DNA from 2 places in the Corynebacterium sp. CCM 9204 genome. Region 2 is predicted to be linked to the other one. Evidence: riboswitches for the same ligand, from Rfam matches in the RefSeq annotation. Region 2 holds a riboswitch; the other holds the start of a gene.
What was found. Region 2 has a riboswitch for thiamine pyrophosphate ahead of thiC (phosphomethylpyrimidine synthase ThiC). Riboswitches for the same ligand answer to the same signal wherever they lie in the genome.
Positions count from the first base shown of each region.

Region 1: it holds a riboswitch for thiamine pyrophosphate, as region 2 does, so the genes downstream of both, QWU43_RS05160 (ECF transporter S component) here and thiC (phosphomethylpyrimidine synthase ThiC) in region 2, are expected to answer to the same signal.

Region 1 is NZ_JAUERX010000002.1:212,598-220,571, reverse strand. It holds gene QWU43_RS05170 (energy-coupling factor transporter transmembrane protein EcfT) at 1-713, opposite strand, end outside; gene QWU43_RS05165 (ABC transporter ATP-binding protein) at 706-2,247, opposite strand; gene QWU43_RS05160 (ECF transporter S component) at 2,254-2,889, opposite strand; TPP riboswitch at 2,887-3,024, opposite strand; gene QWU43_RS05155 (DUF4232 domain-containing protein) at 3,216-3,866, shown strand; gene QWU43_RS05150 (DUF3592 domain-containing protein) at 4,067-4,492, shown strand; gene QWU43_RS05145 (DUF808 domain-containing protein) at 4,600-5,532, shown strand; gene QWU43_RS05140 (hypothetical protein) at 5,600-5,842, opposite strand; gene QWU43_RS05135 (divalent metal cation transporter) at 6,095-6,445, opposite strand; gene QWU43_RS05130 (DUF262 domain-containing protein) at 6,715-7,974, opposite strand, start outside.
Region 2 is NZ_JAUERX010000005.1:46,014-53,987, forward strand. It holds gene QWU43_RS10165 (exodeoxyribonuclease III) at 1-46, shown strand, start outside; gene QWU43_RS10170 (phospholipase D-like domain-containing protein) at 52-1,533, shown strand; gene QWU43_RS10175 (multidrug effflux MFS transporter) at 1,514-2,770, opposite strand; gene QWU43_RS10180 (beta-glucosidase) at 2,936-5,248, shown strand; TPP riboswitch at 5,358-5,478, shown strand; gene thiC (phosphomethylpyrimidine synthase ThiC) at 5,476-7,179, shown strand; gene QWU43_RS10190 (hypothetical protein) at 7,313-7,513, shown strand; gene QWU43_RS10195 (hypothetical protein) at 7,599-7,778, shown strand; gene QWU43_RS10200 (hypothetical protein) at 7,908-7,974, shown strand, end outside.

The DNA of each region.
Region 1 (7,974 bases), on a different contig from region 2:
AGTGACAGAAGTGACGCAGCGAGACAGACCACCATCAGCAACCAATCCCATCCGGACAACCGAGTCGGACGCGCCCAGGTGCGCGGAACATCCGTCCCGAACGCTCTGGCCTCCATCGCCGTGGCCAACTTCGCACCGCGGCGTAGTGCAAGAACCAGCAGACCGAAGAGCATCGTCACCCCCCGGATGAGGCGAGCGTCATCAGCTAAACCACGGGACCTCCTGGCCCTGCTCATCGCCTGCCAATCCCGCTGAAACAAGGTAGCAAGCCGCACCCCGGCAACGGCACCGATGACAAATCTGGCGGGTAGACGCCAGATCTGCGCGAGGCTATCCCCTAGATCCGTGGGGTCGGTCCTACCGATCAGAACCATTGCCGGAATCCCCACCGCAAACACGCGGACCATGATTGCCAACGCCAGTTGAATAGAGTTATCGGTAATGTGGATCCAACCGAAGGAGAAGTATTCGGCCCCTTCCGGTCTGCCATACAGTGCCATCGACACGCCGGACAATGGAGCGGCGAGAAACAGGGGCCAGGCACGGATCAACAATTGCCGGATACCCGTACCAGTGAACGGCAACGCGACGATGATCAACGCCAGACAGCAGGATGCAGAAACGACATCGACGGAGAGCAGCAGCGGGGTAGTCAGGAACGCCAGCGCCGTGATCCTCGCGACTGGGTTTGTACGCGCCAACAGGTCAAGCATGCCCATCAACCTCTATCCTATGATCCCCGAGAACATGGGCAAAAAGCGGATCGTGTGTGATCGAAGCCAACGTGACCCCGTCATCCACCAGATCCCGGAGCAACAGGATGAGTTCCGTGAACGTCCTGCGATCCTGTCCGAACGTCGGTTCATCGAGAATGAGGACGGAAGGAGTCGTCACGAGTGCCGTCGCCACGCTCAACCGACGTTTCTGTCCACCCGACAGCGAGAACGGGTTGGCCTCTGCCAGATGCTCGAGACGCAGCCGCTCAAGGAGTTCATCGACCCGGGCACGGTCTGCCGCGGTGACAGCGTCCGCCGGAGGGTGACCCGTGAGACGCCGCCACAGACCGAAGCGTCCTCGGCGGCCCGCGGTAACCACTGGTCCGATCAACAACTCTGATCGAACTGTCCGGGCCACGAACTGGTGCTCAGGGTCCTGGAACACGAAACCGATCCTCGTGGCCAGCTCACGGGAGGACCAGGAGTGCGGCCCCCCGGACAGCTCCTCCGCCACCCTGTCACTCGCTAGCACCTCCCCACCGAGAGGGGACATCAGGCCTGCGAGAGTGAGCGCAAGAGTGGATTTACCGGCGCCGTTCGGTCCGGTGATAACGGTGGAACGTCCCTCGGGAAGGCGGAGGTTGTGGGGCGATCCCACAGGGCGTCCTTCCTCCCATCCGACGGTGAGTTCCCTGGCTTCCAGGGCGGGATCGGCATCCGTTCCTGGAGCGTGAGATCGTACCGGAGGAAGATCGAGGGGGATACCGGGGATCCAGACCCCTTCCTCCGCCAACCGGAGGCCCTCGGACGCGATGACCTCGTCAAGTGGACCAGCCGCGACTAGTCCCCGGTCAGCGCCCCCAAGAACCAGCGCGTAATCAATGATCGGGGACCAGATCTCCACCCGGTGTTCGACAACAATCAGGGTAGCCCCGGTTTCCCGCACGACCCTGTCGACGGCGTCACGAACCTCGGCGACGCCGTCCGGATCAAGGTTGGCGGTCGGTTCATCCAGGAGAATCAGGCGCGCCCCCATAGCGATGACACCCGCGAGGGCGAGCCGTTGTTTCTGACCACCCGATAGTTTGGCCGTGGGGTGATCGAGTGGAAGATCCAAGCCGACCATTTCCAGTGCACGGCCGACGCGACGCCAGATCTCGGAACGCTCGACCCCGAGGTTCTCACAGCCGAAAGCGACGTCGTCACCCACACGTGATGAGATGACCTGGGAGTCTGGGTCCTGGAGGACCATGCCAACAACACCCCGAGCTTGTTCGGGAGGACGTCCCTCAACGAGCAACGAACCTGTCCGGTCACCTTCGTCATCACCACCAAGGACACCAGCGATCGCAGCGAGTAGGGTGGATTTTCCGGATCCGGATTCACCGAGCAGGAGAACCCGCTGCCCAGGTTCAATGTCAAGATCAAGATCCGAGATAGTGGGGCGGAGTCGACCAGCATGCCGCCAACCGAAACCGACGGCTCGGACTGTAGCTCCCCGAGGTCGATCACCGTGATACGACTCCGGCACCACGTTCTAGACCTGCCGCTGACGTTCACGCCCAGCAGCGAAACGGTCGAGTGCACCGGTCGCCGCAAGTGCCCGAACGAGCAGCCAGGAGAAAACACCGGCGATGACAGCACCAGAGATCAGGAGCGTGACTAGGTAGGTGACCTGGAACTCGGTGGATTTGGCAAAGTTACCGGAGAGGAAGCCCTCGAGAATCCACGCACCTGCACCTGCACCTGCACCGGCGAGTGCCGCGATGACCGGGCCAAAACGGTGGTAAAGGAAGATCGCAAGAATGATCTCGGCACCAATGCCCTGTGCGATACCGGAGTAGAGAGTACTGATCCCCCATTGGTTCCCGAGCCCAGCAGACACCGAGGCCGCGATAACTTCACAGAGTAGTGCGGCACCCGGTTTGCGAATCACGAGGCCTCCCAGAACCCCAGCGAACAGCCAGGGGCCGACTGCAAGACCACCGAGTCCGGGGGTCACTGCGTCGACTGCCTCGTAGAGTGCGTACCCCGGCCCGTTGTAAACCCAAAACACAAAACCTGCGGCGACACCGAGGACGGCGAGCGCAATGATGTCAATCACCCGCCAAGCCTTCCTCGACGGTGCGGTGACCGTGATCGGTGTACGGGATTCAGGCACAGATGTGCTCATTATTTTTCCTCTTCTCCCTAGCGCCGGCATTACCCGGATCAGGTTGTTACGGTCACCGATACGCCACGCGGTGTGCACCGCGCGGTCAACCGACGTCTCAGCCCGATTCACGCTCGGGCACCCGTGGGACCGGACCAATGATACAGACCGCTATCAACCAACGCGAGGATGCCCACTGCAGCCATGTTCGCAGTAAGGTGGCGATTATTCCCCCCGATCACCCCACCCGAGAGCATGACCCCAACATCGGCAGTGAATATGCTATCCGGCGGCGCATGCCCAGCCCGAAGAATGCCACCACCGCCTGCACAGGCTAACCTTAAGGAATGAAAAGCCACAGCAGTCCCGGCGGTAACACCAGTCACCGACTGCGCACGCTCCGGATTCACAACGATCGGAGTCTGATCATCACGGCCGCTGCCCTCGCAGTGGGATCAACCTTGATTACCGGATGTATAGGGCAGAACGCATCCAAGGTGTCGCTCATGGGAGACACCGGTACTGACCACATAACGACCAGTGGATCAGCCCCTTCCTCCCCCGAATTACCCGATGTCTCCCCTATCTGCTCCGCGGATCGACTCACAGCAACAATTGATTCAACCAGCGCCGGGGCCGGACACACCTTCCACGTCATCCGGCTGACCAACATCGGTGATCCTTGCACACTATCCGGATACCCTGGAGTATCGCTCATCGATGCGACCGGCAGCCAAGTGGGAGCGGCATCTGACAGGGAAAGCGGGGCGGAAGGATCCCCTGCGCTGCTCTATACCGGTGGTTCAGCGGTCTTCTCCGTGAGCTTCAGTCAGCCCTACGCCTACGGCCGTGATATCTGCGAACCCACCGAACGTGCCCGGCAACTGAAGATCTACCCACCGAACGACACCGGCTGGTTGACAGTGCCGATGAATGAACCGACCTGCGGATCGGAACAGGTTTCCACAATCTCCGTTACCGGGGTGAAACCGGGCTGATCGAGCTCCCCGAGATCTGTCATGGCAGCCACCTTTGGCTTCGTGCAATCGTGGGGCGTCTCAGCCCACACCCATAGAGTTCGGGGATTCAGGCATATTGCCGTCACCGTCGGCAGTCCGGGGCACAGATCCGGATTCAAGTCGTGCGCGCACAATCGCACGGTACCGCACGCCCCTCACCACGGGTAGGTTCTTCAGACATGGCCAGTGGACTCCTCGATTCAGCAGTACTACTCGGAACCGGTCTACTTGGAATCTGCATCGCAGCAGGTCTCCTGGCCCGCCGCGTCAGAATCCGGCGCACCTGGTATCACACCGAAGGAACGGTGATAGACGCCATCCCACGTCCCGGCGCGCCCTCTGACGACCCATTCCTCTGTGCGGTGGTCAGCTTCACCGCCCCGGACGGCAGCCTGAGCCAATGGATAGACCCTCACCACACGACTTTCGCACGGGAACAAATCGGACAACGGGTCGAGCTGTTCATCACAGAGCACGGATCCGGCAAGGTTCTTCGCCCGCCGACTGTGGACCCGTTCTTCTTCCTTCTCACATTCCTCTCCGTCGGAGGTCTCGCCCTGATCATGACCGGTGTCGTACTCGGCACCGAGGCGACACTGCGTTAGCCCGTCTCCGGTCAACGACACGGTACGAGGCATTCGCCCGGGTGGTCCTCCGTCAGTAATACTGTCTCCATGCACACACCCGAATCCGAACGATCGCGGTCCATCTGATGGCCGGTGGACTCGCCGCTCTGCTTGATGACGTCGCTCTCATAGCCCGCTCAGCGGCAGCCAGCATCGACGATGTCGCGGTGGCAGCCGGTCGTACCAGTGCGAAAGCCGCCGGGGTGGTCGTCGATGATGCGGCGGTGACACCACGCTTCGTCCAAGGGGTACGCCCTGCAAGAGAACTGCCCATAATCTGGCGGATCGCCAAAGGATCCCTATTCAACAAACTCATCATCATCCTGCCGCTGGCCCTCCTGCTCAGTGCTGTTGCACCGTGGCTACTCACCCCGATTCTGATGCTGGGCGGCACCTACCTCTGCTACGAGGGCGCGGAGAAGGCGTGGGAGAAGTTCGTCGGTACCGGTGAGGGACACGACACCCCTGTCCGGGAATCCGGACCGAATGCAGAAGACAAATTGGTGAAAGGGGCGATCACCACCGATCTCATCCTAAGCGCCGAAATCATGGTGATCTCCCTCAACGAAGTATCCACAGAACCGTTCTGGACCCGGACATCAGTACTGATCATCGTCGCCCTGGGCATCACCGCCCTCGTCTACGGAGCTGTCGCCATCCTGATCAAGATGGATGATGTGGGTCTGAGATTCGCACAACGCCCGGGCCGCAGGTCAAAAAATTTCGGTCGTGGCCTAGTGACGGCAATGCCGAAGGTTCTGGACACCATCGCGGTCATCGGCACCTTCGCCATGCTCTGGGTAGGCGGGCACATTCTCCTCGTCGGACTGGACGAGCTCGGATTCCATGCCCCACACGGGTTCGTACACCACCTCGAAGAGGGTGTACGCGGCTGGTCCGCTATCGGAGGAACCGCGGCATGGATCGTGAACACGTTCTTCTCCATGATCCTCGGTGCAATCTGGGGCGGCATCGTCCTCGCCGTCATCCATGCGCTTCCATTCGGGAAGAAACACTGACCTGAACAACGACAACGGCTCCACCCCAGTACAGAGGGCGGAGCCGTTTTGTCGTGCAGCACAGAATCTAGCGGGACGTACCGAGTCGACGGTAGAGGATGTAGCAGCCGACGAGGATCAACAGAATCGGCAGAATCTTGAAGATTCCTACAACCGCACCAACGAAAGCAAGGATCAGCGCAATGGATGCGAGAACGATGGTCGCGGCCCCGAGAGCAAGCGAGTACATCTTGTTGCGCTCCCAGGTGAAGAAGCCTGCCACTCCCGTAATCACGGCGAGGACAGTAAAGGTAACGGTGGCACCGAACATGATGTGGTTCTCCTGTGTTTTTGTCTGCCCAAATGGGCTTATCAACGTCGCAACCGTGAAAGGACCGGCCGCGGATGTTCGATCATACGTTACTTTCCCGTCCGATCCGCACTCGCGGTACACAGATCAGAAATCACGGGAAACACTACTGCACGAACGTCAGGTAGACGAGCAGGAAGTTGAGGGCCACGATAGCCACCGAGATCACGACCATCGCCAACCGCACCCACATGTTGTCCCGCCACTGCCCCATCACAGCCCTGCTCCGTCAAGCAGAATGATGGTGAGCGGGATACCGAAGGAGGGCGCAACCTGCGAGAGAACCAGCGCCCAGCTCGGGTCCGGGTAGAGCCAGAGGATCAGCAGGGCGGGAATCAGGGTGATCGCCCGGCGGAGGACCAGCGGAACCCGGACGTGCAGGAGACCAGCCATGATCTCCGAGCCGGCGTAGGCACCGACGGAGGTGGACGCCAGACCGGAGGCGAGGAGTCCGATGGCGAAGATGACGCCTCCCCCTGCCGCCTGTTCGATGGCATGGTGCGCGCCCTCGATACTGTTTTCAGGTACAGCAGGAGGTATCCAAAGGAGTTCGCGGCGGTTCACACGGAATGCGAGGCGAGAGTCGCGGAGTCACGGACGTGGAGGTAGCGTGCAGGTTCCACGCCACCGCGAAACGAACGTTGCATGCGTGAAATCTACGCGTCTGCAACCGACCCTACGAACCCCCACTAGGTCGCCCGGATTGAGGGAACAACGGGCCATGTCCCGGACCGCCCATTAAGGATCGACAATCCGTTGGCCGGGCTTCTCTCTCATTCACGCCCCACCTCCGCGACTCAGATCAGTCGAAGGACAGACCGTGACGGACCGGGTCACCGTTGGAGGCGACCGGCCTCAAGCACCAGGTCCTTGAGTGGCCTGATCCCCTCAGGAGTCTCAAGTGCCCAAAACGCGAGACCACCCATGTTGGTCACGCCCAGGAAATGGGCGGCTTCTTTGAGCGACTCGAACTGCTCCATACCGTCGATCACCAGAATCCCGTCATCATTGATGACGGCATCGACGACCCAGTCCGGAGCCACAGGGTCGAGAAGGTCGCCGGGAGCCAGGATCCCGGACTCGATCAACTCGGACAGAGAAGGTTCGTCGATCGGACCGGCAACCTGTGGAACCCGCTCCATCGTCTTTCCCGCGGTCGATCCACAAAGAAGCTGATAAGCGTCGCGGGTGACCCCGGCCATGAGGATTCGCCTCTCGTTGAGGAACTCCTCGTAGCCCATGTTCTCCCAGTCCCGGGGAAGTGCGTGCCAGTACATCTGCTTCTCCAACCACTGAGCAGACAGAGAACGTTCCTCGACGAGCTTCGGCCAATAGTCGGACGGCGGGCCATCCGCGATCCTGATGTTGGTGTTCCAGTCCGTCGGAGCGAAGTTGGCGGCCTGGTTGATCCGCTTGATGTCGGTGATTCCCAGTACCTTCTCCTGGTACGCCCGCGGGAACAGGTGATGCGCTTCAGTTCCCTTGACCGCAGGTTGGGAGGGATCCATCCAATCGACCACGCGATCATCCAGCATGAACATCTTCGCGTCGAGCACGTTGAGAGCCGCCAGGTAGCACTGATAGTGCGGGGACAGTCCCGGTCCTGAGGTGATGAGATTCTGCGGAAGGTTGTACTCCCAGAAATCCGGCGTCAGCTGTGATCCGATGATTTCGTCGAGCAATGCCACGAAGCCTCCGGCATCCCCCTCATCAACACCGGAGATACGATCGAGATCCTTCTGGATCTGGGATTCCGAGGAACCCGTGTACCGGCCGGTCAGCTGGGCCATGAACAACCAGCGTGCAATGAGATTCCGTAGGACAGCCAGTTCCACCTGGTGCCGCGTTCGCCCCAGGAGGAAGACAACATAGGAGTAGATGATGTTCATGTTCGACGTCAGGTTCGCGGCCTGACGGAAACCCGCCGTCCTGATCGCCCGCACATACTCTGTCCAACTGACCTGGTTCGTGACCACCGGAAGTGCGGACCTGAGCTTCTCGAGCTCGACTTCCTGACGGGATGAATCGACCTGGCCCGTGGTCTTGTCTTTCGCCTGCAGTGCAGCGTACGCATCCTGGAGTCGACCGCGCCC
Region 2 (7,974 bases):
GGACCATGCCCCCGTGATCGTCGACTACACGGTCGACGGGGATTAGACAGGATGCCCAATGTACTCGGCTACCTGACTTCGCTGGAGTGGTGGCAGTCCGCAGGACTCCTGCTCGACTATGCCGTCAAGATCATTGCGGTGGGAACCGTCGCACAGGACCGGAAACCCAGTTCCTCCTCCGCCTGGCTGCTGGCAATCCTCTTCGTACCAGTCATCGGGCTTCCACTGTTCCTGATGATGGGAAGCCCCTACATCAACCGTCGCAGGCACCGCATCCAGATGGAGGCACAGGCGATGGTGGGTTCAACGCTCACGGAGGCCCCCACTCTTCCCGAAGGCGCGGAGCTCTCTGACGAAGTGGCCTCGGTGATGCGTCTCAACGACAGGCTCACGGATCTACCCGCGGTGCACTCCCGGTTCCACGGTCTCTACTCCGATTACCGGGAGTCCATCACTGCGATGGCCGCGGCTGTCGACGCCGCCGAGTGCACGGTCCACGCCCAGATCTACATCATCGCCTGGGATGACACCACGGATGTTTTTTTCCGCGCATGTCAACGCGCCGTCGATCGTGGCGTCGATGTCCGTCTCCTTTTCGACCAGGTCGGGAGCTGGAAGTACCCCGGGTACCGGAAACTCGGCGGAAAACTCACCGAAGCAGGCATCGACTGGCATCTGACCATGCCCCTGAAACCCTTCCACTGGAGGTTCCGCCGCCCGGACCTCCGCAACCACCGCAAACTCCTCATCATCGACGGACGAACGGGGTTCATCGGCTCGCAGAACATGATCGAACCCGGATACCTCTCCCGCAGGAACCACCGCTCCGGCCGAGAATGGGTGGATCTCATGATTCAACTGTCCGGCCCCGTCGTTGAGGCGATGGAGATGATCTTCGCCGTCGACTGGTACCAGGAAACCGGGACGGTCCTCGAACTCCCGCAGACCTCGGACACCGGACCAGCGGCAGGCACTGAGATCGTCCAACTCGTGCCTTCAGGCCCCGGGTACGTCACCGAACCCAACCTCCGGCTGTTCAACTCGATGGTGCACCACGCCAAAGAACATCTGATCCTGTGCAGCCCGTACTTCATCCCGGATGACTCCCTCATGGAGGCGATCCTCACCGCCTGCTACCGGGGTGTCCGGGTCGATCTGCTGGTCAACGAGGTCTCCGATCAATTCATGGTGGGGCACGCCCAGGCCAGCTACTACAAGATGCTCATCGAGGCGGGGGTCCACATCCACCGGTACCCGGCCCCGATGATCCTGCACAGCAAATTCGCCCTCGCCGACCCACAGGGCGACACCATCGGAGTTCTCGGATCATCCAACATGGACATGCGCAGTTTCGGCCTCAACTACGAGGTCACCCTGATGGTCACGGCCGGGGAGATCGCCCAGAAACTCAGCGATCTCGCGGACGTGTACCTCGGACGGTGCACGGAACTGACTTATGAACAATGGTCCCGGCGCGGACTCGGGAAACGCTACCTGGACAACGCGATGCGGCTCACCGCGGCTCTGCAGTGACTATCCGCGTCAGGCGACCCGCAACAAGCGCCCCGCACAACGACAGCCCGACGCTCACCGCCACCACGATTCCCAGCGCCACCACGGGTCTGCCGCCGAGTCCGACGAGCGGACTCACCGCACCGGCAACGAGGAACTGGCAAAAACCCATCACCGCTGACCCGAGTCCCGCGTGGGAACGGACAGCAGACACACCCAAGGCCGTCGCGTTACCGAAGATCCCGGGCATGTGCCCCAACGCAATGAACAGGGTGCCCAACACCACCGGAAGATGCCCACCAAACAACAGCGCGTCACCAAGCAACACCAGTCCGCAGGCAAGAACCACACCCCCTGCCACCCGGAGCACTGACGCGGGTTCGAATCTGCGAACCAAACGGGAGTTCACCAGGGAACCGGTGACGAGCGCAACGGAGTTCACCGCAAACACGATCGAATACAGTCGCGGACTCATCCCGAAGTGGTCGATGAACACGAGCGGGCCAGCGGCGATATAGCCGAAGAGCACACCGGCAGCCGCCGCGAAACTCACGGTGTAGGCGGTGAACAGCCGGTTCGATGAGACCACTCGGACACCAACAGTAAACGTTGCCCAACCGCCACCCCCAGGTCTCCGGGGCTTCGACTCCCCGACGACCAGTAACGCGACGATGACCTGGACACCGGCGACGACCGCGAGAATCCAGAACAGGCCACGCCACCCGATCGGTTCCACCAGGAGGCCCCCCATCAACGGGGCGATGACGGGCGCAATCCCCATCATCGCCATGAGTAGCGAGTACGCCTGCGCCGCCCGCCGCCCCTCAGCTAAATCCGCGACAATGGCCCGGGCCAGTACGACACACGCCCCATTCGCCAGCCCCATCACCGCACGGACTGCCACGAGAACAAAGACCGACGGGGCGAGTGCAGAAGCGACGGCGCACACAACGGAAAGCACCGTCGCCACGATGAGTGGAGGACGCCGACCCGTCACATCAGACAAGGGGCCGATGACCAGTTGTCCCACCGCCATGCCGACCATGAAGGTCATCAGTGTGAACTGCGCCCAGACCGTTGTCGCACCGAGATCATCCCGCAACGTCGGCAGGGCAGGTAAGTACATGTCGATGGCGAAGGGCCCCGCCGAGATCATCAGTGCAAGGGCTGCAAGTAGCCCTGCACCAAGTTCCGGACGTCCCGGTGCACCACGCCTCATGCCATCACACTTCTTTCCGTCTGTCACACGATTCAACACCGCGACAGTCTAACGCTGTACGGCGCAGACAGTCGGAGCACAGGAGCGCTTCCATTTTTCCCAAATCAACGGAAATGTACTGCTCATCCCCGATTCCCCACCAGCCGCAACGGTTTTCATGCACACTATGTGCTACCTGTTCCGCTCCCCTTTTGAGGAGACCACATGCGCATCATCCCACACCGCCTTCCCACCCGTACGACGGCCGCATTGCTGGCCACCACGGCTGTCCTTCTCGGGACCACCCCCGCAGTAGCCCAGAACTCCACGGGAACAACGCCCGTGGACTGTTCCCCGTGGCTAGACCCATCCGTCGAGCCCGATGAACGTGCGGACAGGGTGATTGCGGAGATGACGCGGGAGGAGAAATCCGCCGTCCTCACCGGCATGGCCGCCTACCTTCAGGGGTGGGGTCCGGAGTTCGCCGGTCGTACCTACGGGGTCGAACGTCTCTGCCTGCCACCGGTGAAGTTCACCGACGGTCCCGCCGGAATCGGCAATGGCGCATCGGGGGTCACCCAGTTTCCCTCCCATCTCAATCTCGGTGCGACCTTCTCACCCGAGCTCGCACAGAAATATGCGGCAGCCATCGCAACCGAGGCACGCGGCAAGGGTGCCAACGCGGTCGCCGGTCCCGCCATCGACATCGCCCGTGACCCCAGGTGGGGCCGTTTCTTCGAGTCCCCCGGCGAGGATCCCCTCCTCGTCGGCGATCTCGGGGCGGCGGAGGTAACCGGTACCCGCTCTGCCGGGATTATGGGGGTCGCCAAACACCTCGGCGCCTACACCCGCGAGAACGGCCGCAACACCAACGCCAGTGACGCCACCGTCGATGAGAGAACCCTCCAGGAGATCTACCTAAAACCCTTCGGCAGGGTTGCGGATGCCGGCGTCTCCTCGGTCATGTGCAGCTACTCCCAACTCAACGGAACGAAGAACTGCAACAACTCCTACCTGATGAATCAAGTGCTGCGCGGTCAGTATGGCTTCAACGGCTTCACGGTGAGTGACTGGTACGGCCAGCACAACACCGTCGCCTCCGCGAACGCCGGGCTCGACATGCAGATGCCTGACTCGTGCTTCTATTCCGATCACCTGTGGTCCACCGTGGACTCGGGCGCGGTGTCCGATACTCGCGTCAACACGATGGTGCACAACGTCATATCCGAGATGTTCCGTTCCGGCATCGTGGACTCCCCGCCCACCGGCACGCAGGACACCGTGGTGACGGGACCGGAACACCGGGCACTCGCCCGGGACATCGCGGCGAAATCACTGGTCCTGCTACGCAATGACACCGTTCTCACGAACTCAGGCGAACACCCCGTGCTCCCCGTCGACGACTCCGTCCACACCATCGGGCTCATCGGCTCCGGTGCGGGTCGGGACGCACTCGGGTCAGGAGGTGGCTCCGGCCACGTCATCGCCGACGACATCGTCACTCCCTTCGAGGGGCTCTACTCCCGTGCCCTGGGCACCAGCACCGAGGTGCACTACACCGACGGCAACTACCTGCCCACCGTACGGAAACTCGCCGCAAACTCCGACCTCGTGATCGTCGTCATGCACCGGCACATCACCGAATCCGTCGACAACACCGATTTCCGGTTCGGATTGCACCAGCGCAACATCATCCGCACCGCGTTAGAGGCCAACAAACGAGTCGTCCTCGTGACCAACACGGGAGGACCCGTCGACATCAACGGATACGGGGATAATATCCCGGCGGTACTCGCAGCGTTCTACCCCGGACAGGAGTACGGCGATGCACTCGCAGACATCATCTTCGGTGACGTCAACCCCTCCGGTCACCTCCCGGTGACCTGGCCACTGTCCCAGGATCAGATGCCCACCACCAGCTCATTCGGTTCAGGTGTGTTCACTGAGGGAACCGGCGTCGGGTACCGGGGCTATCAGCAGCAGTCCATCACACCACGCTGGTGGTTTGGCCACGGTCTGAGTTACACCACCTTTACCACGGACGATGTCCACGCGACCGGACCAAATTCCGTCACCGCGACAGTCACCAACACCGGGAACCGCCACGGCACCACCGTTGTCCAGGCATATGCGGTACGCGACGGAATCCGCGAACTCGTCGGCTACAGCAGGGTCGAGATAGCACCGGGTGAAACCGTCGATGTCGACATCACCATCCCAGACAGTGCCCTCGCACTCTGGGACCCGGACACGCGTCAGCTCGTTGTTCCCGGTGGGCCGGTGGAAATTATCGTCAGTGAATCTGCGGGCGGCGACGGTCCCTCCACCACGCTGATAACGACAGGATCCGTGTTCGGTGCTCCAGTTCCCGACGCCCCGACGTGGGCGACCATCGGAAACGGTGACCCCGCGCAAGAGAACGCGGACAGAATGGCGTGCATGAACAGTGCCTCCATGGCGGGGTTCATCGGCATGGCCAGCTACTTCGGCATGCCACAGAAGGAGCAGGCGTGGACTCCCGTGACGGACAACCCCTGACTTTCCCGAAAACGGACTGCAGGGTGGACACAAGGCCACCCCGCTCAGGGGGACACAGTCCCCGACACCCGATCCATGTCACCTGACGCTTGTTAGACTCGTGCGCACAACCTGTCAACCACGGGAGCGTGGCCCCAACCACGCTGAGAGGGCACCTGAATCACCGGGGGTGCCGACCGTTTCGAACCTGTCCGGGTAATGCCGGCGTAGGGAGAGGAAATACAGTCATGCGCTCACGCACGCCCAGAGTAAACCCGAAAACCGCACCTCCAACCGAGGGGCAGGTCACCACAGGGCCGATTTACCGGAGCGAGAAGATCTACAACGAGGTCGACTTCCAGGGCACCACCCTGCGGGTTCCCGCCCGACGCATCAACCTGACCAACGGTGACCATTTCGACGTGTACGACACCTCCGGTATTTACACCCACACCGATCCGGAGCTGAATCTGAAGGAAGGGCTGGCAAAGATCCGTGACTCGTGGCCGCACCCCGATGCGGTCCCTGCTTCTGATGAGCACCCGGAGCTGAAGGTGCGGACCCAGTTGGCGTGGGCCCGTGCCGGGATCGTCACCCCGGAGATGGCGTTCATCGCCCACCGCGAGGGCTTCGACCCCGAGACCGTTCGCGAGGAGGTCGCGGCAGGTCGCGCGGTGATCTGCGCGAACCACAACCACCCGGAGATCGAACCGATGATCATCGGCAAGAAGTTCGCGGTGAAAGTCAACGCCAACATGGGAAACTCCGCCGTGACCTCGTCCATCGCGGAAGAGGTGGAAAAGATGGTGTGGGCGACCCGCTGGGGCGCGGACACCATCATGGATCTGTCCACCGGGCGGGACATCCACGAGACCCGCGAGTGGATCTTGCGCAACTCCCCCGTGCCGGTCGGTACCGTCCCGATCTACGAGGCCCTGGAGAAGGTCAAGGGTGATCCCACGAAGCTGACGTGGGAGATCTACCGGGACACCGTGATCGAGCAGTGTGAGCAAGGCGTGGACTACATGACCGTTCACGCCGGTGTGCTGCTCCGCTACGTCCCGCTGGCCGCGAACCGGGTCACCGGCATCGTCAGCCGTGGTGGTTCGATCATGGCGGCCTGGTGCCTCAACCGGCACGAAGAATCCTTCCTGTACACGCACTTCGTGGAGCTGTGCGACATCCTCGCGAAATACGACGTCACCTTCTCCCTCGGCGACGGACTACGCCCCGGTTCCATCGCTGACGCGAACGATGAGGCACAGCTCGCCGAGCTGCGCACGCTGGGTGAGCTGACGAGGGTCGCTAAGGAACGTGGGTGCCAGGTGATGATCGAGGGGCCGGGACACGTCCCCATGCACAAGGTCGCGATCAATGTGGAGTGGGAGGAAGAGTGGTGTGAAGAAGCGCCGTTCTACACGCTCGGCCCCCTCGCCACGGACATTGCACCCGGTTACGATCACATCACCTCCGCGATCGGCGCCGCGATCATCGGGCAGGCAGGGACCGCCATGCTCTGCTACGTCACCCCGAAGGAACACCTCGGGCTACCCAACCGGGATGACGTGAAGATCGGTGTGATCACCTACAAGATCGCCGCCCACGCAGCGGACTTGGGCAAGGGGCATCCGCGCGCCCAGGAGCGTGACGACGCCCTGTCCACCGCGCGATTCGAGTTCCGGTGGCACGACCAGTTCGCACTCGCCCTCGATCCGGACACCGCCCTCGATTTCCACGACGAGACACTGCCTGCGGAACCCGCGAAGACGGCGCACTTCTGTTCGATGTGCGGACCGAAGTTCTGCTCGATGCGCATCTCCCAGGATGTGCGCGAATACGCGAAGCAGCACGGACTGGACAGTGTAGAGGCGATCGAAGCCGGTATGCAGGAGAAGTCGAAGGAGTTCGCGGAATCCGGCGGGCGCGTCTATCTTCCAATCAGCGCGACGTAGAAAGCACGGGGCATAGACCACCTCTTCAGCTTCCCAACCCAAGATTCTCGAACAGATGGGGGTAACCCGTCCGGGTACTGTGGTGGAATAATTCAGGTAAACGACCAGAGCAATCGAGAAGGGAGCTGCCACCGTGGCCATCACCATCAGGAAGACCAACAATGCAGAACTCCAGAAGCGTCGACGAGAGTTGACCGACAGGCTCGAAGCTCGCATGACGTACCGGGATTACCGTGATCTGGCGCGATTGGGTCTGTTGTCCCCCGCGGACATGCAGGTCTATGAGGAGCTCCAGAGAACGGAGTTCCTCCTCGGCATGCCGCGTCGTGGATAGTACCGGGTTCTATACCTAGGCCGAGAGGTTCTTCCAAGAGTGCGAAGAGCTCCTCGTGCGGGTTCTACCCTTCACACCGAAAAGCGTGGTCGAGGTCAACGAGGATGAGTTGACGGCCAGCGCTGTTTTAGAGGTGGAACTGGCATACAGCGGCCCGGTCCTCCCCGTGAACTCGGAATCGACCTGCCCCGGCAGCGATCTGTACAGTGCCAAGATCACCTACCAGGCCGGTCTAGACCGTTCTGCTACCTTTCCGGTCATCTAGAACTCCTCATTCCAGATCCGTGCAGCCAAATCTCCGGCGGTCAGATTCGAGTATGAGCGACACAAGACCTCAGTTCCTGCCGCTCATATCCATGTCCACGGGGTCGGTGGTCTGTTGAGCCCGGGGCTCATGCGGAACGGGAAGAAAGGGGTCTGCAACGGCGACTGGCAGTCCCTTCATCTCCCCGTGGGCGGCC